DNA from 4 places in the Selenihalanaerobacter shriftii genome. Region 1 is predicted to be linked to each of the others. Evidence: riboswitches for the same ligand, from Rfam matches in the RefSeq annotation. Region 1 holds a riboswitch; each other region holds the start of a gene.
The links. Region 1 has a riboswitch for S-adenosylmethionine ahead of B5D41_RS05530 (homocysteine S-methyltransferase family protein). Riboswitches for the same ligand answer to the same signal wherever they lie in the genome.
Positions count from the first base shown of each region.

Region 2: linked by a shared signal. The riboswitch ahead of B5D41_RS05930 (O-acetylhomoserine aminocarboxypropyltransferase/cysteine synthase family protein) and the one ahead of B5D41_RS05530 (homocysteine S-methyltransferase family protein) in region 1 are both predicted to bind S-adenosylmethionine.
Region 3: linked by a shared signal. The riboswitch ahead of B5D41_RS02140 (methionine ABC transporter ATP-binding protein) and the one ahead of B5D41_RS05530 (homocysteine S-methyltransferase family protein) in region 1 are both predicted to bind S-adenosylmethionine.
Region 4: linked by a shared signal. The riboswitch ahead of metK (methionine adenosyltransferase) and the one ahead of B5D41_RS05530 (homocysteine S-methyltransferase family protein) in region 1 are both predicted to bind S-adenosylmethionine.

Region 1 is NZ_FUWM01000008.1:81,442-87,266, reverse strand. It holds gene B5D41_RS05535 (PorV/PorQ family protein) at 1-897, shown strand, start outside; SAM riboswitch class I at 1,009-1,119, shown strand; gene B5D41_RS05530 (homocysteine S-methyltransferase family protein) at 1,208-3,655, shown strand; gene B5D41_RS05525 (Mur ligase family protein) at 3,797-5,233, shown strand; gene B5D41_RS05520 (hypothetical protein) at 5,230-5,496, opposite strand; gene B5D41_RS05515 (PadR family transcriptional regulator) at 5,722-5,825, shown strand, end outside.
Region 2 is NZ_FUWM01000009.1:19,790-25,614, forward strand. It holds gene B5D41_RS05925 (ABC transporter substrate-binding protein) at 1-1,389, shown strand, start outside; SAM riboswitch class I at 1,460-1,573, shown strand; gene B5D41_RS05930 (O-acetylhomoserine aminocarboxypropyltransferase/cysteine synthase family protein) at 1,659-2,855, shown strand; gene metX (homoserine O-acetyltransferase MetX) at 2,888-4,036, shown strand; gene B5D41_RS05940 (vWA domain-containing protein) at 4,238-5,674, shown strand; gene B5D41_RS05945 (hypothetical protein) at 5,785-5,825, opposite strand, start outside.
Region 3 is NZ_FUWM01000004.1:157,469-163,293, forward strand. It holds gene cysD (sulfate adenylyltransferase subunit CysD) at 1-591, opposite strand, end outside; gene B5D41_RS02125 (HesA/MoeB/ThiF family protein) at 810-1,595, opposite strand; gene B5D41_RS02130 (MetQ/NlpA family ABC transporter substrate-binding protein) at 1,803-2,630, opposite strand; gene B5D41_RS02135 (methionine ABC transporter permease) at 2,705-3,376, opposite strand; gene B5D41_RS02140 (methionine ABC transporter ATP-binding protein) at 3,351-4,400, opposite strand; SAM riboswitch class I at 4,499-4,612, opposite strand; gene cysK (cysteine synthase A) at 4,699-5,613, opposite strand; gene B5D41_RS02150 (TIGR00341 family protein) at 5,706-5,825, opposite strand, start outside.
Region 4 is NZ_FUWM01000003.1:155,293-161,117, forward strand. It holds gene priA (primosomal protein N') at 1-11, opposite strand, end outside; gene metK (methionine adenosyltransferase) at 238-1,428, opposite strand; SAM riboswitch class I at 1,507-1,607, opposite strand; gene B5D41_RS00720 (ABC transporter ATP-binding protein) at 1,752-2,549, opposite strand; gene B5D41_RS00725 (ABC transporter permease) at 2,569-3,462, opposite strand; gene B5D41_RS00730 (ABC transporter substrate-binding protein) at 3,494-4,501, opposite strand; gene B5D41_RS00735 (S-ribosylhomocysteine lyase) at 4,824-5,261, opposite strand; gene coaBC (bifunctional phosphopantothenoylcysteine decarboxylase/phosphopantothenate--cysteine ligase CoaBC) at 5,267-5,825, opposite strand, start outside.

The DNA of each region.
Region 1 (5,825 bases):
GTTGCTGATGATGCCAGTGCAATTTACTGGAATCCAGCTGGCTTGGTACAAAGCGGTTTCATTGGTGCAGAATTTTCTATTGGAGCAGATCCTGATGATGATTTTATTGATGATGCTAAAGATGTCTTAGATATGCCAGAAGGACCAGAACAATATAAGGCATTATATGATTTAAATTCAACTCAGATGGGGCTTGATGGGATGTTTAATGCTAATTTTAAAAATGTTGGTATAGGTGCATTATTAACTAATTCTTTTACTTATAATAATGATGATAATCTTGAATTAAGGAATCGTTTGGATGGACAAGGAGTTATTTCTACTGGGATTAAGTTGTTGGAACCACCTATGAATATTGGTGCTTTATATGTTGGTGCTAACTTAAAAGGGTTATGGAGTAGATATGATAGCGTAACTGGATATAATAGTGGTGGTAGTGGAACTACAGAAGAAGGTGAAGCTTCAGCTACAGGTTATGGCCTTGATATAGGAATGATGGCTAAGGTGACAGATGCAGTTAATTTTGGTTTAAGTGTTAAGAATGCAACATCAGATTTAGATTGGGAGTGGGATAAGAAGCCTATTAATCCAGCCAAGTTAGATGACTCATTACCACGGACGGTAACTGCTGGAACAGCAATTAAATTACCTTATCCATTATCTGCTACTATAGCAGCAGATATTGAGAGCATTGAAGATGGTGAGGATATCTATCATGTAGGTTTTGAAAAGAATATTCTCTTTAATGGTCTTTCTTTAAGAGCAGGTATGTATAAACCGGAGAATGGTGATGAAGTAATTACTGGAGGTTTAGGATTAAATTTAGCTAATTTACATGCCAATTTAGCTATGGATGATGAAGGATATTATGCTTTGTCAGCTAACCTTAAGTTTTAATAGATAATTTTTAAGTTAAACTTGACAGTTAATAATTTAAGTGTTATACTTGCATAAAATTACAGATAAAAATTCATATATTTCATCTTTATGTATGATTAATACTATATTCTCTTATCAAGAGTGGTGGAGGGACTGGCCCTATGAAGCCCGGCAACCAGTATTCATTTAGAATAAAATGGTGCCAATTCTTGCAATCTTATTAAGATTGACAGATGAGAGAAGAGGACACAGATTAAAAGATAAAGCCTCTTCTCAAATTTGAGAAGAGGCTTTTTTAAATCATTGAGAATTTAGGAGGAGAGGAAATATGAAATCAGATGTTTTAATTAGTCTTGAGTCAGAAGTACTATTATTGGATGGAGCTATGGGGACTAAATTACAACAAGAAGATTTAGAGACTGATACGGCTCCTGAGGTTTGGAACTTAAAGAGGCCAGAAATAATAAAGCAAATCCATCAAGATTATTTAGCAGCAGGAAGCCAAATTATTCAGACTAATACCTTTGGTGCTAATCGAATTAAATTAGGTGAGTATGGGTTAGCCCAAGAAGTAGAAGAAATTAATAGAGCCGCAGTACGGATAGCTAAAGAGGTTAAAAAAGATAATTATATTGCTGGTTCTGTAGGACCATTTGGTAAGTTTTTAGCTCCTATAGGTGATGTTACTTTTGAAGAAGCTATTGATATTTTTAAGGAGCAGATTGCTATTTTAGTTGATTCAGGGGTAGATTTAATAAGCTTAGAAACCATGAGTAGTCTACAAGAATTGAGAGCAGCAGTGATAGCTGCTAAAGAAGTAAGTGATAACGTTCCAGTCATGGCTCAAATGACATTTGATGAAAATTTGCGAACATTAAGTGGAACTACTCCTAAAATAGCAGCAGTAGTATTAGATGCTTTAGGAGCAGACATTATTGGAGCTAATTGTAGTTTAGGACCACAAGGTTTGCTAGATGTTTTAAAAGAATTGAACCAAGTTACTGATAAGCCATTAATAGTTCAACCTAATGCTGGATTACCTAAAATAATAGATGGGGAAACTGTTTATCAAAAGTCTCCAGAAGAAATGACTACTTATATTAAAAAGTTTGTAGCAGAAGGAGCAAATATTATTGGAGGGTGTTGTGGAACGACTGAGGATCATATTGCGGCTTTTGCCCAAGGGTTACAAGGACTGACACCAAGTAAATCAAAATTAACTAGGAATTTTAGATTAGCCAGTCGCTCTCAGTTAATGGAATTATCAGATCAAAGTGAGAGTTTAATAATTGGAGAAAGAATTAATCCTAGTGGTAAAGAACGTTTAGCTGAAGAGTTAAAGAATAACAGTTTTAAAGTGGTTCAACAGGAGATAAATTCACAAATAAAGACAGGAGCTAAGGTTTTAGATATTAATGTTGGTGGAGCCGGTATAGATGAGGTTGAGATGATGAAAAATGTAGTACAAAAAGTACAGAATACTTCTCGAGTGCCGGTCTGCATTGATACTACAGATGTTGAATCTTTAGAAGCAGGTTTAGAAGCATTTACTGGTAAGGCTTTAATTAATTCTGTAACTGGTGAAGAAGAAAGCTTGAATCGAGTTTTACCATTGGCTAAAAAGTATGGAGCAGCTTTGGTCTGCTTAACTTTAGATGAAGATGGAATCCCTGATACAGCAGAAGGAAGATTGGAGATAGCAAGAAAAATTAAGAATAAAGCTATAAGTTATGGAATTCCACCGGAGGATCTTTTAATAGATACTTTAGTTCTAACTGCTAGTACTAAACAAGCAGAAGTAGTAGAGACTTTAAATGCTATAAAGCTAGTTAAAGAAGAGTTAGGATTAAAAACAGTATTAGGAGTTAGTAATGTTTCCTATGGTTTACCGCAGAAGCCACTATTGAATCGTACTTTCTTAGCTATGGCATTAGGATATGGGTTGGATGCTTACATAGTAGATCCTTTAGACGAAGCATTACAAAAGACAATTTTAGCTGGAGATGTATTAATTAACCGAGATCAAAATGCTGCAAAGTATATTGATGCTTTAGGACAACAAAAGGTTACACAAGATAGAAAAGTTAATGATAAAGAAGAGGATAAGGATGTTGAAAAAACTGATCTGTCAGATAAGAAGCAAAATCAAAATGATAAATCATTAGAATTGGTAAAAGAAGCTGTGCTAAAAGGAGAACTGGAAGAGATAATATCTATTTTGAAGAATGCTTTAGAGGAATATTCTTCAGATGAGTTAATGAATAAAGCTTTAATTCCTGGTATTAAAGAAGTAGGTAATAAGTATGAAACTGGTGAATACTTTTTACCACAACTAATGGCATCTGCAGAAAGTATGCAGAAAGGATTTAAATATTTAAAAGATGAATTGGGAAGTGATATTAAAACATCTTCTGCTGGAAAGGTGTTATTAGCAACAGTTAAAGGAGATGTGCATGATATCGGGAAGAATATTGTTAAAGTAGTTGTGGAAAATCATGGTTATGAAGTGTTAGATTTAGGTAAAGATGTATCCAATGAACAAATAATTGAAGCAGTTAAGCAAGAAAAAGTTGATGTAGTAGGCTTAAGTGCTTTAATGACTACTACTATGGTAGAGATGGAAGAAGTAGTTAAACGTCTTAAAGCAGAAAATTTAGATGTTAAAGTAATCTTAGGTGGAGCAGTAATAACTCAAGATTATGCAGATAAGATTGGAGCAGATGCTTATGCTATTAATGCTATTAATGCAGTAAGAGAGATTAAGAGGTTAATATAAATTATAGTTAGGGCCCTATTATTAATTAGGGCTCTTTTTTATATGCATATTAATTTAGTTTCCTGGCTTTTATAATATTTTAAATCTTTTTTAGGTACAATAACTAAAGTATTAGTTCTAATAAAAGGAGTGTCTTCAATTATGAAGATCTGTGATTATAATATTTCGGGAGTTACTTGTGACTCACGAGAAGTTAAGCCAGGATATGCATTTGTAGCAATAGAAGGATTTAAGGATGACGGGAATAAATATATAGAGAATGCTATTGAACGTGGAGCAAAAGTGATTTATACAGAACAAGATATTAAAGATACTAATGTACCAGTAGTTAAAGTTGCTAATGCCCGGGAGACTTTAGCACGTTTAGCTCATGAATTTTATGATATGCCTTCAAATAAATTAAATTTAATCGGGGTAACTGGAACTAATGGTAAGACGACGACTACTCATTTAATTGAATCGTTATTTGCTAATAATGATTTTGAAACAGGATTATTAGGAACTGTTAAAACTAAAATTGGAGATAGAATTGAAGAAGCAAAATTAACCACCCCAGATGCAGTTATGATTCATAAGTATTTACGAGAAATGGTAGATAGAAATGTAAATATTGCTTCTATGGAAGTTTCTTCACATGGAATAAAATTAAACAGGATTGATGGACTTGATTTTGATATAGTAGTACATACTAATGTAACTCGAGATCATTTGGATTTACATAATGATTTTGAAGATTATTTGTTAACTAAAAAAAGATTATTTCAACAATGCTCAGAGGAGAAGTTTGCTTTAATAAATATAGATGATGAATATAGTGAAGATATTAGAAGAGAAATTCCACCTTATGTTATTACTTATGGATTTAGTCAGGAATCTGATGTGAGAGCTATCAATCTTAAGTACGATAATACAGGTAGTCATTTTACAGTTGTCGTCCAACAGGAATTAACAACTATAAGTGGGAACAAGATTCAACCGCAACGATTTAAGATTAGGTTAGGTTTATTAGGTAAGCATAATGTATATAATGGATTAGCAACTATTATTATCGGATTACTATATGATTTAGATATTGAAAATATTCAAGAAGGCTTGAGTAAGTTCAAGCCTTTTTTTAGAAGATTAGAAGTTATTTATAATAAGGAATTTACTGTAATAGATGATTGTGCTCATAACCCAGGTAATTATCAAGCTGTATTTAACACAATTAAGGATTTAGATTATAATAATTTATATATTATTAATTCAATTCGTGGTAATCGTGGTTTAACAGTTAATAAAGAGAATGCAGAGATTATTAGTAAGCATATTCCAGGATTAAATGTAACAGAATTATATATAACTAGTTGTGAAAAATTAGTCAATCAATATGATATTGTCTCTTCACAAGAACGTGATTTATTTATTAGTACATTACAAAATAATAATATTGACTTAAGATATTTTAATAGGTTAAAGCCATGTCTTTATGAAACAGTAAATAAAGTTGATAATGGTGATTTAATAGTATTATTAGGAGCTCATGCTATGGATACCGCTTCAGAGATCACATTGAATATGATTAGCCAAATAGATTAAATAGAAACTTCTTGGTTATGCTTACCGGCAAAAAACATATTAGTTACTTGATTATAAGTTCTATGAAAAGATTCTATTTCATCTTGTTTTAGATTTGCTTTTAAAAAGAGATGGTTATTACTTAAACTGTCTTTTTCATTAGTAAGAAAGACTTTGTTTTTACCATACTTTTTTTGAAATATTTTCAAAGTTTTATTTAAAGCCCTTTGATAAGAACCTATCCTTGAAAACCTATATTTGCTGATTCTTTTTTTGATCCACATAATAATCCTCCTTTTAGAAAATATTGTTATATAATATATTTAGTGATTATTGTCCAAATCTCCTCTATTATTTGTAAAATATTAGGAAATGACTGTTGACATAGAGCCAAAATCAAAAAAATAACCTTTATTTAAGCAGGATAAATATTATTTTTCTATAAATAGTATAGTAACTTCTATATTAGTCAGTTATGACTACTAAATAAAAAATAAGGAGGGAACGTTATGGGAGAATACAAAGGTAAATTAAATCGTCAATTTCCAGCTAAGATAAGTACAACAGCTTTTACTTCAATTTATATTTTACATTTACTGAAAGGAAACAAAAA
Region 2 (5,825 bases), on a different contig from region 1:
ATATTAATTGGGATGATAGGATTAATTATTATTGTTACCTCGGCTTTAACATTTTATCTTAGCTATAAAGATCAGCAAGGTTTTACAATTGATCCTAAAGTAGAATTAGTGGCTGACAAGGAATATCAAATAACTTATTGGGATTATCCCCTCTTTATTGGTCAAGATGCAGAGTATAAAAAGTTTTTACAAGAAACAATTACAGAATTTAATGATATGTATCCGAATATTAAAGTGAAGTATGAATTACTATCATTTATAGAAGGCAGAAATAAATTGAAGAAAAGGTTAACAGAAGGGAAACCACCTGATATATATAATGATTTATTTGGTACTAAATTAATAAGTGAAGAATATCAGATTCCAGTTAATATATTCTTTGCCGAGAATGAAATAGAAGACTATAATCAGTTAGGAACTTCAGCATTTACTTATGATCAAAAAGTATGGGGATTACCGAATTGGTTATTACCTCAAGTTTGGGTTGGGAATCGCAAATTACTTACTAAGACAGATTTAGACCTGAGTAGAGTTAAAGAAAAAGGCTGGCCATGGGAGACTTTTTACCAAACAGCTAAAGAAATCAAAGGTTTAAATAAAAAAAGTTGTATAATCTTTAATCCATATAATTCAGAATTGTTTTATCAATTATTAAGTATGAATGACAGTCAGGAACTAGTTTCTAAAGAAGGTAAATTGCTTTTGACAGAGAAGAATTTAAAAGGTACTTTTGAATATTTAGATGATTTACGTAGTCATAAAGTATTCTATGAAGAACCAGAAGAGATGAATAAAAAATTACTACCTTATTTTTGGCAAGGTAGAGCAGGAGTGATTGCTCCAGTTAATTTATGGTTATTAAATAATTTGTATCAGCGAGATAAAAAAGAAAAGAATGTAGAATTAACTTTATTACCGATACCTACTAATGATCCTGAAGTGAGTAAAGTACCGCTAAAGGTAAGAGGTTTAGTGCTTTTTAGACAAGAAGAGTATAAAGGGGACGATCATACAAAAGCTGTTTATAAATTTGCTAAGTTTCTTAATCAACAGAAATCACTTTTTATAGCTAAGAAGTTAAGAGTGGTACCAAGTTATCTACCTTTAATTTCTCATTGGAAGCAAGAAGTAAATCTAACAACTGATATTCAAAATCAACTATTGACTTATGTAGACCGTGGTAGTTATAAGGAGTTAAGTGGTTTTAATAATGAGAAATTAGAGTTAGAGATTAAGCAAGTGATTGATGAGCGGTACGAATCATTCTGGTTAGAAGGAGAATCTATTCCTAAAGTAAGTAGAGAAATCTTAAATATTGCTGAAGATATATTAAATGTTACTGATAATGAAAAGAATAAGGTCGAAAAAAAGAATGAAGATAAAAAATGAATAATAGAGTTGACATATTTAGTGATTTATGTTATTATAATTTAAAGTAAAAAGTTAATATGAATGAAAGCTCTTATTAAGAGTGGCTGAGGGACTGGCCCGATGAAGCCCGGCAACCGGCATTCGTTTAGAATGCAATGGTGCCAAATCCTGCAACGAAAAAATTTTCGTTGAGAGATGAGAGAGGAGTATAATTATAATAAATTATAAACCTCTTCTCATCAGAGAAGAGGTTTTTTTATTTTTAATTAAAAATGGAGGTAATAAATATGACAAAAGAAGAAAAAAGAAATTTAGGATTTGACACACTGTCTTTACACGCAGGATATGAACCAGAGGAAACAACTGGGTCAAGAGCGGTGCCTATTTATCAGACAACATCTTATGTATTTAATGATGCTGACCATGCAGCACGATTATTTGCTTTAGAGGAAGAAGGGAATATTTATACTAGAATTGGAAATCCGACTCACTCAGCATTTGAGAAGCGAATAGCAGCTTTAGAGGGAGGCGAAGCAGCTTTAGCTACATCATCAGGGATGGCAGCTATTAATTTAACTATATTAGGTTTATTAGAGGCAGGAGATGAAATTGTTTCTTCTAGATGTATCTATGGTGGAACTTATAATCTCTTTTCAGTGACTTTACCAAAGTATGGGATTGAGACTACATTTGTAGATCCAGATGATTTAGATGCCTGGGAAGAGGCTATTACTGAAAATACAAAAGTTCTTTATTTAGAATCACCTGGTAATCCACTTTTAAATATTGTTGATATCAAAAAAGTAGCAGAAATTGCTCATGAAAATGATATTACAGTAGTCTTTGATAATACTTTTAATACTCCTTACTTATGTCAACCTTTAAGTTTAGGAGCAGATATTGTGGTTCATTCGGCAACTAAATATATAGGAGGTCATGGAAGTTCTATAGGAGGAGTTATTGTTGGTTCAGAAGATTTTATTTTTAAAGTTAGAACTGAAGGATATCGTGACACAGGTCCAGCTTTAAGTCCAATGAATTCGTGGTTATTTATTCAGGGATTAGAAACACTCTCTTTACGTATGGAAAGACATTCAGAAAATGCACAACAAGTAGCAGAATGGTTAGAAGAACATGATCAAGTAGAGTGGATTAAATATCCAGGATTAGAGAGTCATCCACAACATGAATTAGCTAAAAAACAACAAGAGAATTTTGGAGGTATGGTCTGTTTTGAAATTAAAGGTGGCTTTGAAGCTGGTAAGAAGCTAATTAATAGTGTAGAGTTATGTTCACTTTTAGCCAACGTAGGTGACACTAGAACATTAATTATTCATCCGGCTTCGACTACTCATGAACAATTAGGAAAAGAGGAGCAAGAAGAAGCTGGTATTACTGAAGGTTTAATTAGATTATCGGTAGGGATTGAGAATGTAGAAGATATAATTGCCGATTTAAAGCAAGCATTTGCAACTATTGATTAGTTTTTAAGTTTAACTGGAAGGAAGGGAGAGTTATGAGTATTTGTAATAGAGAAGTAGAGTATATTAGTGATGAGGTGAGTTTAACTTCACCACACAATCTGACTCTTTTTGATGCTAAAGAGAAATTTAAGACTGAATCCGGTAAAGAGTTAGGGCCTATAGAAATTAATTATGAAACATATGGTAGATTAAATTCTAATCAAGATAATGTAATTTTAATTGTTCATCATTTAACAGCTAACGCCCATACTGCCGGTAAATATCAGACAGGTGATCAAGAAGTAGGTTGGTGGAATAATTTAATTGGTCCAAATAAAGCAATTGACACCAATAAATATTATGTAATTTGTAGTAATGTGTTAGGGAGCTGCTATGGCACAACTGGTCCTGCTTCTATTAATCCAGAGACAGGAAGAGAGTATGGAACTGATTTTCCTGTAATAACAATTAAAGATATGATTAAGCTACAGAAAGCATTATTAGATAAATTAGGGATTAATCATCTTCGAGCAGTAATTGGTGGTTCCATGGGAGGTATGCAAGCCTTAAAGTGGGCAGTAGAGTATCCAGATTTTGTAGATAAGGTAATACCAATTGGAACACCAGGAAGACTTAAAGCTCAAAGTATAGCATATAATCAAATAGCAATTGAGGCTATCAAAAATGATCCAGATTGGCAAAAAGGAGATTATTATGGCTCTGGTCGTTATCCGAAGAAAGGGATGGCATTAGCTAGAAAGATTGGGATGATTACTTTTAGAAGCCCTGAATCTTTTCAGAATAAATTTGGTAGAGAAGAGTTGGAAAGAAAAGATTTTTATACCCTTGATAGTCAGTTTAAAATAAATAGTTATTTAGATTATCAAGGACAAAAGTTTATCGAACGTTTTGATGCAAATTCATTCTTATATCTTACTAAAGCCATGGATCTTTTTGATTTGGGTAGAGGATATGACTCATTTTCAACAGCTTTAAGTCGAATTCAAGCTAAAGTACTGTTGATTACTATTAATTCGGATCAACTTTTTCCACCAGAAGAATCATTAGAAGTAGTAAATATATTACAGCAGATGGGGAAATGGGCTGAACATTATGAGATAGATTCTAAACTTGGACACGATTCATTTTTAGTTGAGTTTGATAAATTCAAATTTCCAATTAGTGATTTTCTTAATAAATAATACTTTGCTAATATAAATCCTAAGCAGATATCTGCTTAGGATTTTTTTATTATAATTGTTATAATAATGGTCTCTAATAACTTAGTCACTTATGACTAATAATCTTTAACAAACAAAGCAGGAAGATAATTCTTACTATGGAATTATAATTATTAAGGTTAGTATAATACTCAAGAATATTTAAAAAGGAGTCATTTAAAAATGAGTTATGAGCCTACTAAATTAGAAGTGGAAAATATAATGACAAATCAGGATGATACTAAAGTTCCTAATCATATTGAAAATAATATAATTAAATTCATTCGGATTTTAAGAAGTTTAGGTATTAGAATTAGTTTGGTGGAGACCATTGATGCTATGGATTCATTAAATATAGTAAATATAGCCAAAAGAAGTGAATTTAAAATTGCTTTGCGTTCATTAATAGTTAAAAATTATGAAGAGAAGGTGATTTATGATAGGGCGTTTGATTTATTTTTTATGCCTGAAGAAATTGAAATGGACGAAAAAGAAGTAGAAGATAATAATGATGAAGAAGTAATTCATGATGCCATTGAACGTAAAGATTTAAAGGATAAGGAAAAGAAATTAGATGATCTAGAATTAGAATTAGATTTAGATGATGAACAACAAGAGTTATATGATGAATTAGATCCTGAAGTTAAAGAAAAGGTGAGTGAACAAGTTAGAGATAAGTTTGGCGAAGCACTTTTATATGCTCCAAAGACTAAATCGATGGTTAATAATTTTATTCGTGGTAGTTTAAAATACTGGAAAGCAAAATTAAATGAAAATAGAGATGGTCTTATTGATTTAGAATCAAGTCTAGATGTTAAAAAAACTGGAGATCAGGAATTAGATAAGACTTTACGAAAAATAGTAAATAAATTAGATGAAGAATCAGAGTTTCTTCTTGCTAAGGATATAAAAGAAATAGCAGATGAAGAAATGGGTGAAGTTACTGAGATTATTAAACGTCTTACGCGTAAATTAGCTACAAAATTATCTAGAAGATATAAGAGGAGTAATAAGAATAAGAAGATAGATTTGCGTGCTACATTACGTAAGAATATTAAATATGGAGGTTCGTTGATTGATTTAAGTTATAAAAGTCAAAAGGTACAGAAGCCAAAATTTTTGTTAATCTGTGATGTATCAGATTCTATGGCTAAGTATTCAAGTTTTGTACTCCAATTTGTTTATGGGCTTTCTAGTGTCGTTAAAGAGATTGAAAGCTTTATATTTGCAGAAGATTTAGAACGAATAACAGATTATTTTATTGATGATAATTCTTTTGAAAATCAGATGTCAAAAATAATAGCAGAAAGTGAAGGATGGGGAGGTTCAACTAATTTAAATCAAGCATTAGAAACATTTAATCGAAATTATAAATCTTTACTTACTTCTAGAACAGTAGTATTTATTGTTAGTGATACCAAAACCCTCAGGTTAAGAAAAGCAGTACAGAAGATAAAAGATATAAACCAACAAGTTAAAGAGATAATGTGGTTAAATACACTGCCTAAAGCAGCTTGGAGGAATAGAAAATCTGTTGAATTATTTCAAAAACATTCTCAAATGTTTAAATGTAATATGATAAAAGATTTACAAAGAATAATTAAAGAAGAATTTTTATAGAAAGTCAGTAGTTAATCTACTGGCTTTTTATATTTCTATCAAGTTTTTATTAAGTAGCTTCAATTCCTAAACCATTATGTGAATAAATTATCTTAATCTTACTCTGATCTTTATTTTTTAATAGTTATTGTTTTTAGTTTAAAAAAATATA
Region 3 (5,825 bases), on a different contig from region 1:
GACATGAGTTTCTGGAGCAAAATCTGTTTTATATTGCTTCCAAAATTCAGGAGGTTGATCACCGATATCCCAATCATTATTTTGATCTCTCGGTGAAAAGTATCTTTCTTTAGAACGAGTACCTTCCTCATCAGCTCTTACTCCAACGATTACCCCAGTATAAGGTTCTTTGTTCTCATCACTTTCATACTGCCCTGTATTGTGATTCATCCTATATCTAGTCCATTTACCATTTAAAGTATTTTTCAAACCTGCTGTCTTCAATTTTCTGCAACAATCTAATCTAGTAGTATTATCATCAGGAAAAGTCTGCTTCTTCATTAATGCCTTTTCATTTTGACCATAAATCATATCCAACTCCCATTTTCTAGCTAATCGATCCCTATGTTCAATCATTTCTGGTATTTTATAATTAGTGTCTATATGTACCAATGGAATAGGTACATGACCAAAGAACGCTTTTCTAGCTAGCCACAATAAAACCGTACTATCCTTACCAATAGACCATAACATACATAAATTTTTAAATTCACTGTATGCCTCTCGTAGAATATGAATACTTTTAGTTTCTAACTTATCTAAATGATCCACATTTATACCTCCTTTACATTTTTGACACTTATAACAAGCCACTTATAAGTATTATAATAATTCCCTTATATCATTATGTCTAAATGCGCCAATATATGATAAGATGGTATCCTCTATTATACTTATGCAGGAGAGATTAAATTGTGAATAAAAAAAGCAGATTATGATTAATCATAATCTGCTTAACTAGGTAATGTTTTTAATTTTAAGTTTATTAATTAATTATTTAATTCAGTAATACTAGAATCATCACCACAAATAGGACATCTCGGATTAGCTTTAAGTTCTACTTTTCTAAACGAAGCATGTAGAGCATCATATATTAATAATTTACTGAACAGAAGCTCACCAATACCCAACAAGTATTTTATAGCCTCTGTAGCTTGTAAAGTACCAATAGTACCAGCAACTGCTCCCAATACCCCTATCTCCTTATCCGCAGAAATCCTACCTTGTTTAGAAGATTCAGGGAAAATACAACGATAACATGGCCCCTTCCCAGGAATAATCACCATAACTTGTCCTTCAAACCCCAAAACTCCTGCCTCTATTAATGGAATATTATTCGATACACACGCATCATTTATTAAATATCTACTTGCAAAATTATCAACACAATTAATCACAATATCATATCTCATAACTAAATCTTCTACATTATCTGTCTTTAAAGAAGCCTGATAAGTAATAATATCTAAATTGGGATTTAAAGCTTTTAAACTCTTCTCAGCTGAATCAACTTTAAAACTACCTATATTACTAGTGCTATGTAGAATTTGTCTTTGTAAATTACTAAGCTCTATCTCATCAAAATCAATAATTCCAATACACCCTATCCCAACAGCAGCCAAATAGTAAGCTACTGGTGAACCTAAACCTCCAGCCCCTACTATTAAAACACTTGATTCTTTTAATTTCTGTTGACCTTCCTGACCTATTTCATCTAAGATAATATGTCTATCATATCTCTGTAATTCCTCACTACTAAGATCATAGTTAGACATTATAACCCTCCTACATAAATTATTAACTCAAACTCTTACTGTTAATATACTTAACAGTAAATATATTATATAATACTCATTAAAATTAACCAATACATTTTTTAAATAGATTTTTACTACTATTAACATATTATCCACAACTTAAAAAAATATAGCTTCATTTAAATAAGAAACCCCTCTTCTATTAAGAAGAGGGGCTAAATAATTCTAAAAAGTTGCAACAATAGATCCTTTATATTTCTCTTGAATGAACTTCTTAACTGGTTTAGAAGTTAAGGCATCAGCCAATTTATTTAGTGCTTCATTATCTTTATCTTCCATTTTAACTGCTAATACATTAGCATATGGTGACTCACTACCCTCCATAATAATTGCATCTTTAGTAGGTACTAAATCAGCTTCTAAAGCGTAGTTAGTATTGATTACAGCTGCTGTTACATCAGGTAATACTCGTGGCAATTGAGCAGCTGCTATTTCTTCAAACTTTAAGTTCTTAGGATTTTCCACAATATCCACTGGAGTTGCCTTTAAACCAGCATCCTTATCTAACTTTATTAAGCCATGTTCAGCTAATAAGAGTAACGAACGACCTTCATTAGTAACATCATTAGGTAAAGCAATAGTTGCTCCATCTTCAATCTCATCTAAAGAACTAATCTTTTTTGAATAAAGTCCCATTGGTTCAATATGAACCTTAGCTATATAAGTAAGATCTAAATCTCTTTCTTCTTTAAAATCATTTAGATAAGGTACATGTTGAAAGAAATTAGCATCTATACTACCGTCAGCTAAAGCAATATTAGGTGTTACATAATCAGTAAATTCTTTTATTTCTAATTCAATACCTTCCTTAGCTAATATTGGTTTAATTTTTTCTAATATTTCAGTATGAGGTACTGGAGTTGCTCCCACAGTTAATGTTGTCTTCTCTGCTCCTACTTCTTTTTGCGCACCTTGATTACCACCACAACCTGCTGCCAAACCAACTACAACTAATAATACAATTGAAATTAAAAATTTCTTATTCCTAAACATTAATACTCACTCCTCATTACTTAATTATTTTAATTTATATATTTGAAATTAGATATTTTAAATTAATCAGTTTGTTAAGCTGACTTATCTAACCTTCCTGCTAATAAGTTTCCAGTTGATTGAATTAACTGGACTAAAACAACTAAGATAACTACTGTCTGTAACATAATATCTCCTTGAAAACGCTGGTAACCATATCTAACGGCTATATCTCCTAATCCACCACCACCAATTGCTCCTACAATTGCTGAGTAACCGATTAAACTAATAACCGCCAAAGTTAAGCCTAAAATTAATGAAGGTAAAGCTTCTGGGATTAAAACCTTACTAATAATCTCCCAAGGAGTAGCTCCCATAGATTCTGCAGCCTCTATTACTCCTGAATCGACTTCTTTTAAAGCATTTTCCACAATTCGCCCTATAAACGGTATAGCTGCTACTGCTAAAGGTACAATAGCGGCGGTAGTTCCGATAGAAGTTCCTACTACGAGTCTAGTAAAAGGAATAATAGCTACCATTAAAATAATAAATGGAATCGAACGGGCAATATTTATAATTGAACCTAAAACAAAATTAATTTTCTTATTCTCTAAAATATTATCTGGTTCTGTAACAACTACACTAACCCCTAGAGGCATTCCAAAAATACTGGCAATAGTCATAGAAACTATAACCATATATAATGTTTCCTGCAACCCTCCCCACAACAAATCTAAATTACTAGCTAATTGCTCTAACAGACTCATCACTTCTAACCACCTCCACTTGTAAACCTTCTTCATGTAAATAATTAACCGCTTGCTTTATTTGAAAATTATTTCCTGTTAATTCGATTAAGAGAATGCCAAAAGAAGTCTCTTGAATTTTATCAATATTTCCATATAGAATATTAGCATCTATGTCAAATTCTTTAATAATTGTAGAAAAAGTAGGCTCTTTTACTACCTCACCAACAAAAGAAACTTTGATTAGCTTACCTGATTTTGATTCTAACACACTACTTCTTTGATAAAACTCTTCAGGAATATCAGCATTAATTACACTCTGCACAAATCGTTTTGTAGTTTCATGCTTAGGATCAGTGAAGACTTGAATAGTCTCCCCCTCTTCAATAATATAACCTTTTTCTAAAACTGCAACCCTATCACAAATCTGCTTTATAACTTCCATTTCATGAGTGATTAATACAATAGTAATTCCTAACTTTTCATTAATATCTTTTAATAAATCTAAAATAGAATCTGTAGTCTCAGGATCTAATGATGAAGTTGCCTCATCACATAATAATAATTTAGGTTCGTTGGCTAAAGCCCTAGCTACTCCCACTCTCTGTTGTTGACCTCCACTTAACTGTGCAGGATAATTATTAGCTTTATCAGCTAACCCTACTAAATCTAATAATTCATTAACTTTATTTTTAATATCTGACTTACTAACACCTGCTAATTCTAATGGAAAAGCCACATTATCTGCAACTGTCCTACTCTGCAAAAGATTAAAACCTTGAAATATCATACCAATCTTTTTCCTAGCTTGTCGCAATTCTTTAGTATTTAATTTTGTTAAATCTTGACCATTTACAATCACTTGACCTTCTGTAGGTTCTTCTAATAAATTCAAGCATCTAATGAAACTGCTTTTCCCAGCTCCACTAGGACCGATAATTCCAAAAATATCTCCTGACTTAATTTCAAAATTAACATTCTTTAATGCAACTACTTGCCCTTCTTCACTACTATATACTTTACTCAAACCTTTAATCTTAATCATCATTATCACCTTTCTCATTTCACTACTATTTAAAATAATATTCTCTGAATTAAAAAAACCTCTTCTCAAAGAGAAGAGGTTGATTATTCTAACCACTCTTCTCATCTTCCAGCATTTTTGCTGCAGGATTTGGCACCGCTATAGTATTGCGAACTTATACTACCGGTTGCCGGGCTTCATCGGGCCAGTCCCTCCACCTCTCTTGATAAGAGTCTATTATTAAGTTACTAACATAATATCATGGCCTAAAAGTTTTGTCAAGAATCATTTGCAAAATTTGATTATAAATTATTCTTCTTTAAAAAAGATCAGTGCTTAAATATCTTTCACCTGTATCTGGAGCAATAACTACTACCTTCTGCTTACTATCCAATTCATCTGCTACTTTTAAAGCTGCAGCCACAGCTGCTCCAGAAGAAATACCGGCTAAAACCCCTTCCTTTTGGGCTAAACTTCGAGCTGTCTTCTTTGCTTCCTCATCAGTTATCTTCATAGCATCATCTATAAGATTAGTATTTAACACATCTGGAATAAATCCAGCACCAATCCCTTGAATTCCATGAGGACCAGGGTCTTCACCAGCAATAACTGCAGATGTCTTAGGTTCTACTGCATAAACTTTAATATCTTCTAATTCTTCTTTTAATACTTCTCCTACTCCTGTTATTGTTCCTCCAGTACCTACTCCAGCTACAAATGCATCAATATCTCTATCCATAGCTTCCAAAATTTCTTGAGCAGTATTATTACGATGAATTTCAGGATTAGCAGAATTATTAAATTGTTGTGGCATAAAGTATTCATCATGTTCTGCTACTAATTCTTCTGCTTTTCGAATAGCTCCAGGCATTCCTTCAGACCCAGGAGTTAACACCAATTTAGCTCCATAAGCACTAAGTAAGTTTCTGCGTTCTTGACTCATTGACTCAGGCATAGTTAAAATAACATTATATCCTTTTGCATTTCCAGCCAAAGCAAGCCCTATACCTGTATTACCGCTAGTCGGTTCCACAATAGTCCCGCCAGAATTTAATTTGCCAGATGCTTCTGCAGATTCAATCATACTTAAACCTATTCTATCTTTAATACTTCCTCCTGGGTTAAAAGATTCTAATTTTACATAAATATCAGCACTATTTTCCGGTACAATTCTATTCAACTTTACTATCGGAGTATCACCTATTAATTCTGTTATATCTTCTACTTTTTTCATGATTATACCCTCCTAATTTTAATTCCAACTAAGCCACTAGGTTTATGTGTATTCATGATTTTACCAGAACTTAGATTACTTGTCAAGAAACTTTATAAAGAGTCTAAAGGAAGTTGAAATCGTTTAGTTGGAATAACTTCAAAAATGACTCTATAATCTGAACCTAACCTCTTCTTAACCCTCTTCTCTATTAATCTAAAAAAGTACTCATC
Region 4 (5,825 bases), on a different contig from region 1:
TTACACTCCATCTTTTTTTGCCACCTTCTCCTAAACTGCTTAATTCTTACAACTATTATTATTCAAGACCTAACCCAATATTCCTTTAAAAAGATGCAAAGAGACCATTAGTTATATTTATCCAAAAGCTCATTTATCTATTGATTTGATATGTTAAAAAGCTAGACACAATAAGTGCCTAGCTTTATGTTATAAAAATCTAAACTTTTTTCTATTTAAATCATTATTCATTATCTTCTACAATCCTGCTTCTTTTTTTAAAATATCTGCTTTATCTGTTCTTTCCCATGGCAAATCTAAATCATTACGTCCAAAATGACCGTAAGCAGCTACATCTTGATATATAGGTTGTCTCAATTCTAACTCTTTAATAATCTGAGCTGGACGTAAATCAAAATGTTTTTGAATTAGATCTTCAACAACTTCCTCATCAACTTTAGATGTGCCAAATGTATCTACCATAACAGAAACTGGAGATGCAACTCCAATAGCATAAGCCAACTGCACCTCACATTTATCAGCTAAACCAGCTGCTACCACATTTTTAGCTACATAGCGAGAGGCATAAGCCGCTGATCTATCTACCTTCGTTGGATCCTTACCAGAAAACGCTCCACCACCATGACGAGCTGTTCCTCCATATGTATCAACAATAATCTTTCTTCCAGTTAAGCCTACATCTCCTTTAGGCCCACCAATTACGAAACGTCCGGTTGGATTTACTAAATATTTAGTCTCACTATCTAACATATCTTTAGAGATAATCGGCTTAACAACCTTAGAAATAATATCCCTTTCAATCTGTTCTAATGAGACATCAGCTTTATGTTGAGTAGAGACTACCACAGTATCTACTCTTACTGGCTTGTCTCCTTCATACTCAATAGTAACCTGAGTCTTTCCATCCGGACGTAAGTAAGGCAAAACTTCTTCTTTTCTTACCTCTGCTAATTTTCTAGCTAGTTTGTGAGCTAGAGTAATCGGTAATGGCATTAATTCTTCAGTTTCATTACTAGCATAACCAAACATTAACCCTTGATCTCCAGCTCCTAATTCCTCCTCTTCTTCAGCTAGCCCTTCTTTTGCTTCTAAAGCCTCATCTACTCCCATAGCAATATCAGGTGACTGCTCATCAATAGAAGTCAAAATAGCACATGTACCCGCATCAAATCCATACTTAGCATTAGTATAACCAATCTCCTTCACTTTTTTACGAGCAACTTTGGGAATATCAACATAACAATCTGTTGATATTTCTCCAGAAATCAAAACCATACCAGTAGTTACTAATGTCTCACAAGCAACTCGAGCCTGAGGATCTTGACTAAAAATAGCATCTAAAACTGCATCAGAAATTTGATCAGCAACTTTATCAGGATGTCCCTCAGTTACTGATTCTGATGTAAATAAATAATGATTATTGGACATTATATCACCTCTTAATTTAAATGGATTCATTATAAATAAAAAATTCTCTCCTTATTGGAGAGATATTTAAAAAACATTACTACATCTCTCAAGATACTCTTGCAGGAATTAGCACCATGCACTGCTGCGCTGGTTGCCGGGTTTCCTAGGGCCTGTCCCTCCACCACTCTTGATGTTACTAAATATTCATTTTAAAATACAATATTATGTTAACATATCCAATATTAGTTGTCAATTAATATCTTGTTAAATTAACCTTTGCTTTCTTCTAATAAAGAAGAGAGACTCTATTAGTCTCCCCTTAATTCCTTTCATTTATAAAATTATTGTGCTAATAAAATTCGATCATTCATCAATTCCTCACCTTTAGCTTGAGCAAATTTATCTAATAAATCATCTACTGTTAAATGTTTTCTTTCTGGATTCTTAATATCCAATACTATTTCCCCATTATCCATCATAATAGTTCTATTACCTAAATTTAATGCTTGATTTAAATCATGAGTTACCATTAATACAGTTAAACTATGCTTAACTACTATACTTTTAGTCAAATCAATTACTTGTTGAGCAGTCTTAGGATCTAAAGCAGCTGTATGTTCATCTAATAATAAAACCTTTGGTTTAGCAATAGTAGCCATTAATAAAGTTAAAGATTGACGCTGCCCTCCAGATAATAATCCAACCTTATCTGTCAATCTATCCTCAAGACCTAATCCTAATAGACTCAAATATTCTTTAAACTCGTCTCTTCTTTCTTTATTTACTCCGATCCCCAATCCGCGCTTTTTGCCTCTAGCTGCTGCCATAGCTAAATTCTCTTCAATAGACATAGTCGCTGCAGTACCTTGTAAAGGGTCTTGAAAGACACGACCTATTAAACCAGCTCTCTTATAATCTGGCATATTTGTTACATCTTTATCATCTACTTGAATATTTCCTGCATCTATTCTAAAGCTACCTGCAATCGAATTTAAAAGGGTAGACTTTCCTGCACCATTACTACCGATAATAGTTACAAAATCACCGGTTCTTAATTCTAAATCTACACCTTTTAAAGCCACATTTTCGTTAACCGTACCACGATTAAAAATTTTACGAATCCCGTTTACTTTTAAAATTTCAGCTCACCTCCTAAAATCATGATGTACCTTTCGATAAAAAATTAAGTTTAAAATCTTCTTTTATAGTTGGAGCTGATAAAGCAGTAATTACTAAAACAGCCGTAACAATTTTCAAATCTGTAGGTGCAAAACCTAATCTTAATGCTGTAGTAATTGCTAAACGATATAGCAATGAACCACCAATAACACTTATAGTAGCTAAAATAATTCTTCGACTGCTAAAAATTACTTCTCCAATAATCACAGAAGCTAAGCCTATAATAATCATTCCAATTCCCATTCCAACATCAGCAAAACCTTGATATTGAGCTACTAAGGAACCAGATAAGGCTACTAAACCATTAGATAATGCTAATCCTAAAATGGTCATTGAATCCGTATTTACTCCCATACTTCGAATCATTTGTGGATTATCTCCGGTTGCTCTCAAAGCTAAACCTAATTCTGTATGCAAGAACCAATCAACCATAAACTTTATAACTAAAACTATGACTAAAAAGAATATTCCTGCTTGCCATTCTCCATTTAAGCTTATTGCATCTAATTTAGTTAGGATGGTCTCCTGATTAAGTAATGGAATATTAGCTCTACCCATAATTCGTAAATTAATCGAATATAAAGCAGTCATAGTTAAAATTCCTGATAAAAGCCCAGTAATCTTTAATTTTGTATTCAAAAAACCAGTAATACTTCCAGCTAATGCTCCAAATAAGACTGCTGCTAATGTAGCAACTATTGGATCTACTCCGTCAATAATTAGCTTAGCAGTAATGGCAGCTCCTAAGGGGAAACTCCCATCTACCGTTAAATCCGGAAAATCTAAAATCCTAAATGTTAAATAGACTCCTAAAGCCATAACACCATAAACTAGCCCTTGTTCTATTGATCCTAATGCTACACTCAATAGCATAACCTAACACTCCAATCTGCACTTAATTTAATTATTTATTATTTAAGACTTCTTTTGCGTTATCTAAAATTTCCTGGGGAATAGATACATTCATCTTTTCGGCTGCATCTTTATTAATAATTAACTCAGTCGTCTTTAAGTACTCAATCGGCATCTGCGCTGGATCTGCTCCTTTAATTACTTTAACTGCCATCTCACCAGTCTGCTTTCCTAACTTATAATAATTAATCCCTATAGTTGCTAAAGCTCCACGCTCAACCATGCCTTCTTCTCCGACAACCAAAGGTAAATCCTCTTCACTTGCTACTTTTACTACAGCTTCTATAGCAGAAGCAACTGTATTATCTGTAGGAACATAAAATGCATCTACTTTCCCTATTAATGTCTGAGTAGCCTGTAATACATCACTAGTAGTACTAACTGTACCATTTTCTAAATTTAAACCTAAATCTTTAGCTGCTTTTTCAGCTATTTTAGCCTGAACCACTGAGTTAGTTTCTCCAGCATTATATATAATTCCTATATTTTGAATATTAGGTTTAATCTTCTTTAGTAATTGTAACTGTTTGCGAACCGGTGTTAAGTCACTAGTTCCTGTTACATTAGTCCCTGGCCTCTTTAAATTCTTAACTAAACCAGCAGCTTTAGGATCTGTTACCGCTGTAATTAGAATCGGAATGTCTGAAGTAACATTAGCTGCTGCTTGCGCTGTTGGAGTAGCAATAGCCAAAATCATATCTACCTGATTATTCTTGAACTGCTTGGCGATAGTTTGAGCTGTAGACATATCTCCTTGGGCATTCTGATAATCATAAACCACATCTTCTCCTTCTTTATAGCCTTGTTTTGTCAAGGAATCAATAAAACCTTTTCTAGCTGCATCCAAAGCTGGATGTTCTACTATCTGTATAATTCCAATCTTTAATTTATCATTACTTGTTTCTGTATCTTTACTCTGTTGACCACAACCTGTTATAACTAAAGCTAATGTCAAAATCAAAACTACAAAAGTCAATCGGTTCCTAACTAAATTTCTCATCTACTCTTCACCTCTTTTAAAATATTTTTAAAATAAAAAAAGCACTCCTAGTCGGAGTGCTTTAATATGCATAAATTACCTATATATGCTGCAAATTTCCTATACAAAAGTATAGATACTAGCACACATAAGTTATCTCCCACTGTAATAACCATTCTACCCTTTTTATTAAACAACTACTAACTCACCTACAAGTTCTACAAACTCTACATACCTACTAAAACTTACCTTCATCTACTAGTCTACCTGTAAATCATTTAACTTCCTACACTATAAATTATAACTTAATTTTTGTTAAAAGTCAATTGCAATTAATCACTTATTATTTAAACTTTTTTAAAACATCACTAGCATATTCTTTAGCACCAAATAATGAATGATCTCGATAATTACCACATTCTTTAGCAGTAGTAGCTGGAACTTCTTCAGTTTCTAAAATTTGAGTTAAAGAATCCGTTAATGTATTCTCAACCTTTTCTACTGTAGGCTCACCTACTACTATTAAATAAAAACCTGTTCTACATCCCATTGGAGAAATATCAACAATGTTATCTATCTTCTCTCGCATATATCCAGCTAATAGATGTTCTAAAGTATGCATTGGTGCTGTAGAAATAGCATCTTCATTAGGCTGTCTTAATCTCAAATCATACTTTTGAATAATATCTCCTTTAGGAGTCTCTATTCTACCAGCTTTACGCACATAAGGAGCCTCAACTTTGGTATGATCTAACTGAAAACTTTCTACTTCAATATCCATCCTGTTCACTCCCCTTTTAAATACTGATTAACTTTATCTAATAATCTAGTAGCTACTTCTCTTTTAGATAAATTAGGTAACTCTACCTCTTCATCTTCACTAATTATTATTACTTGATTAGTGTCAGAAGCAAACCCTGCATCTTTAGCAGTAATATCATTAGCTACAATTAAATCTATATTTTTCTTTATTAATTTCTCTTTAGCATTAGCTTTTAATTTTTCAGATTCTGCTGCAAATCCTACTAAAACCTTATCTCCTTTAACCTTTCCTAATTCTGCTAAAATATCTGGATTCCTCTCTAATTTTAGAGTTAAATTAGAGTCACTCTTCTTAATCTTATTACTTTCTCTAACCTCTGGACGATAATCAGCTACAGCTGCTGCTTTAATAATCACATCTTGACTATCTTCTTCTTTCATAACTGCTTGATACATCTCTTGAGCCGTCTGAACCTTAATTATTTCAACATTTTGAGGAGCATCCAATGAAGTAGGTGCTGTAACTAAAGTTACTTCTGCACCTCGTTTAGCAGCTTCACTAGCAATTTTATATCCCATCTTA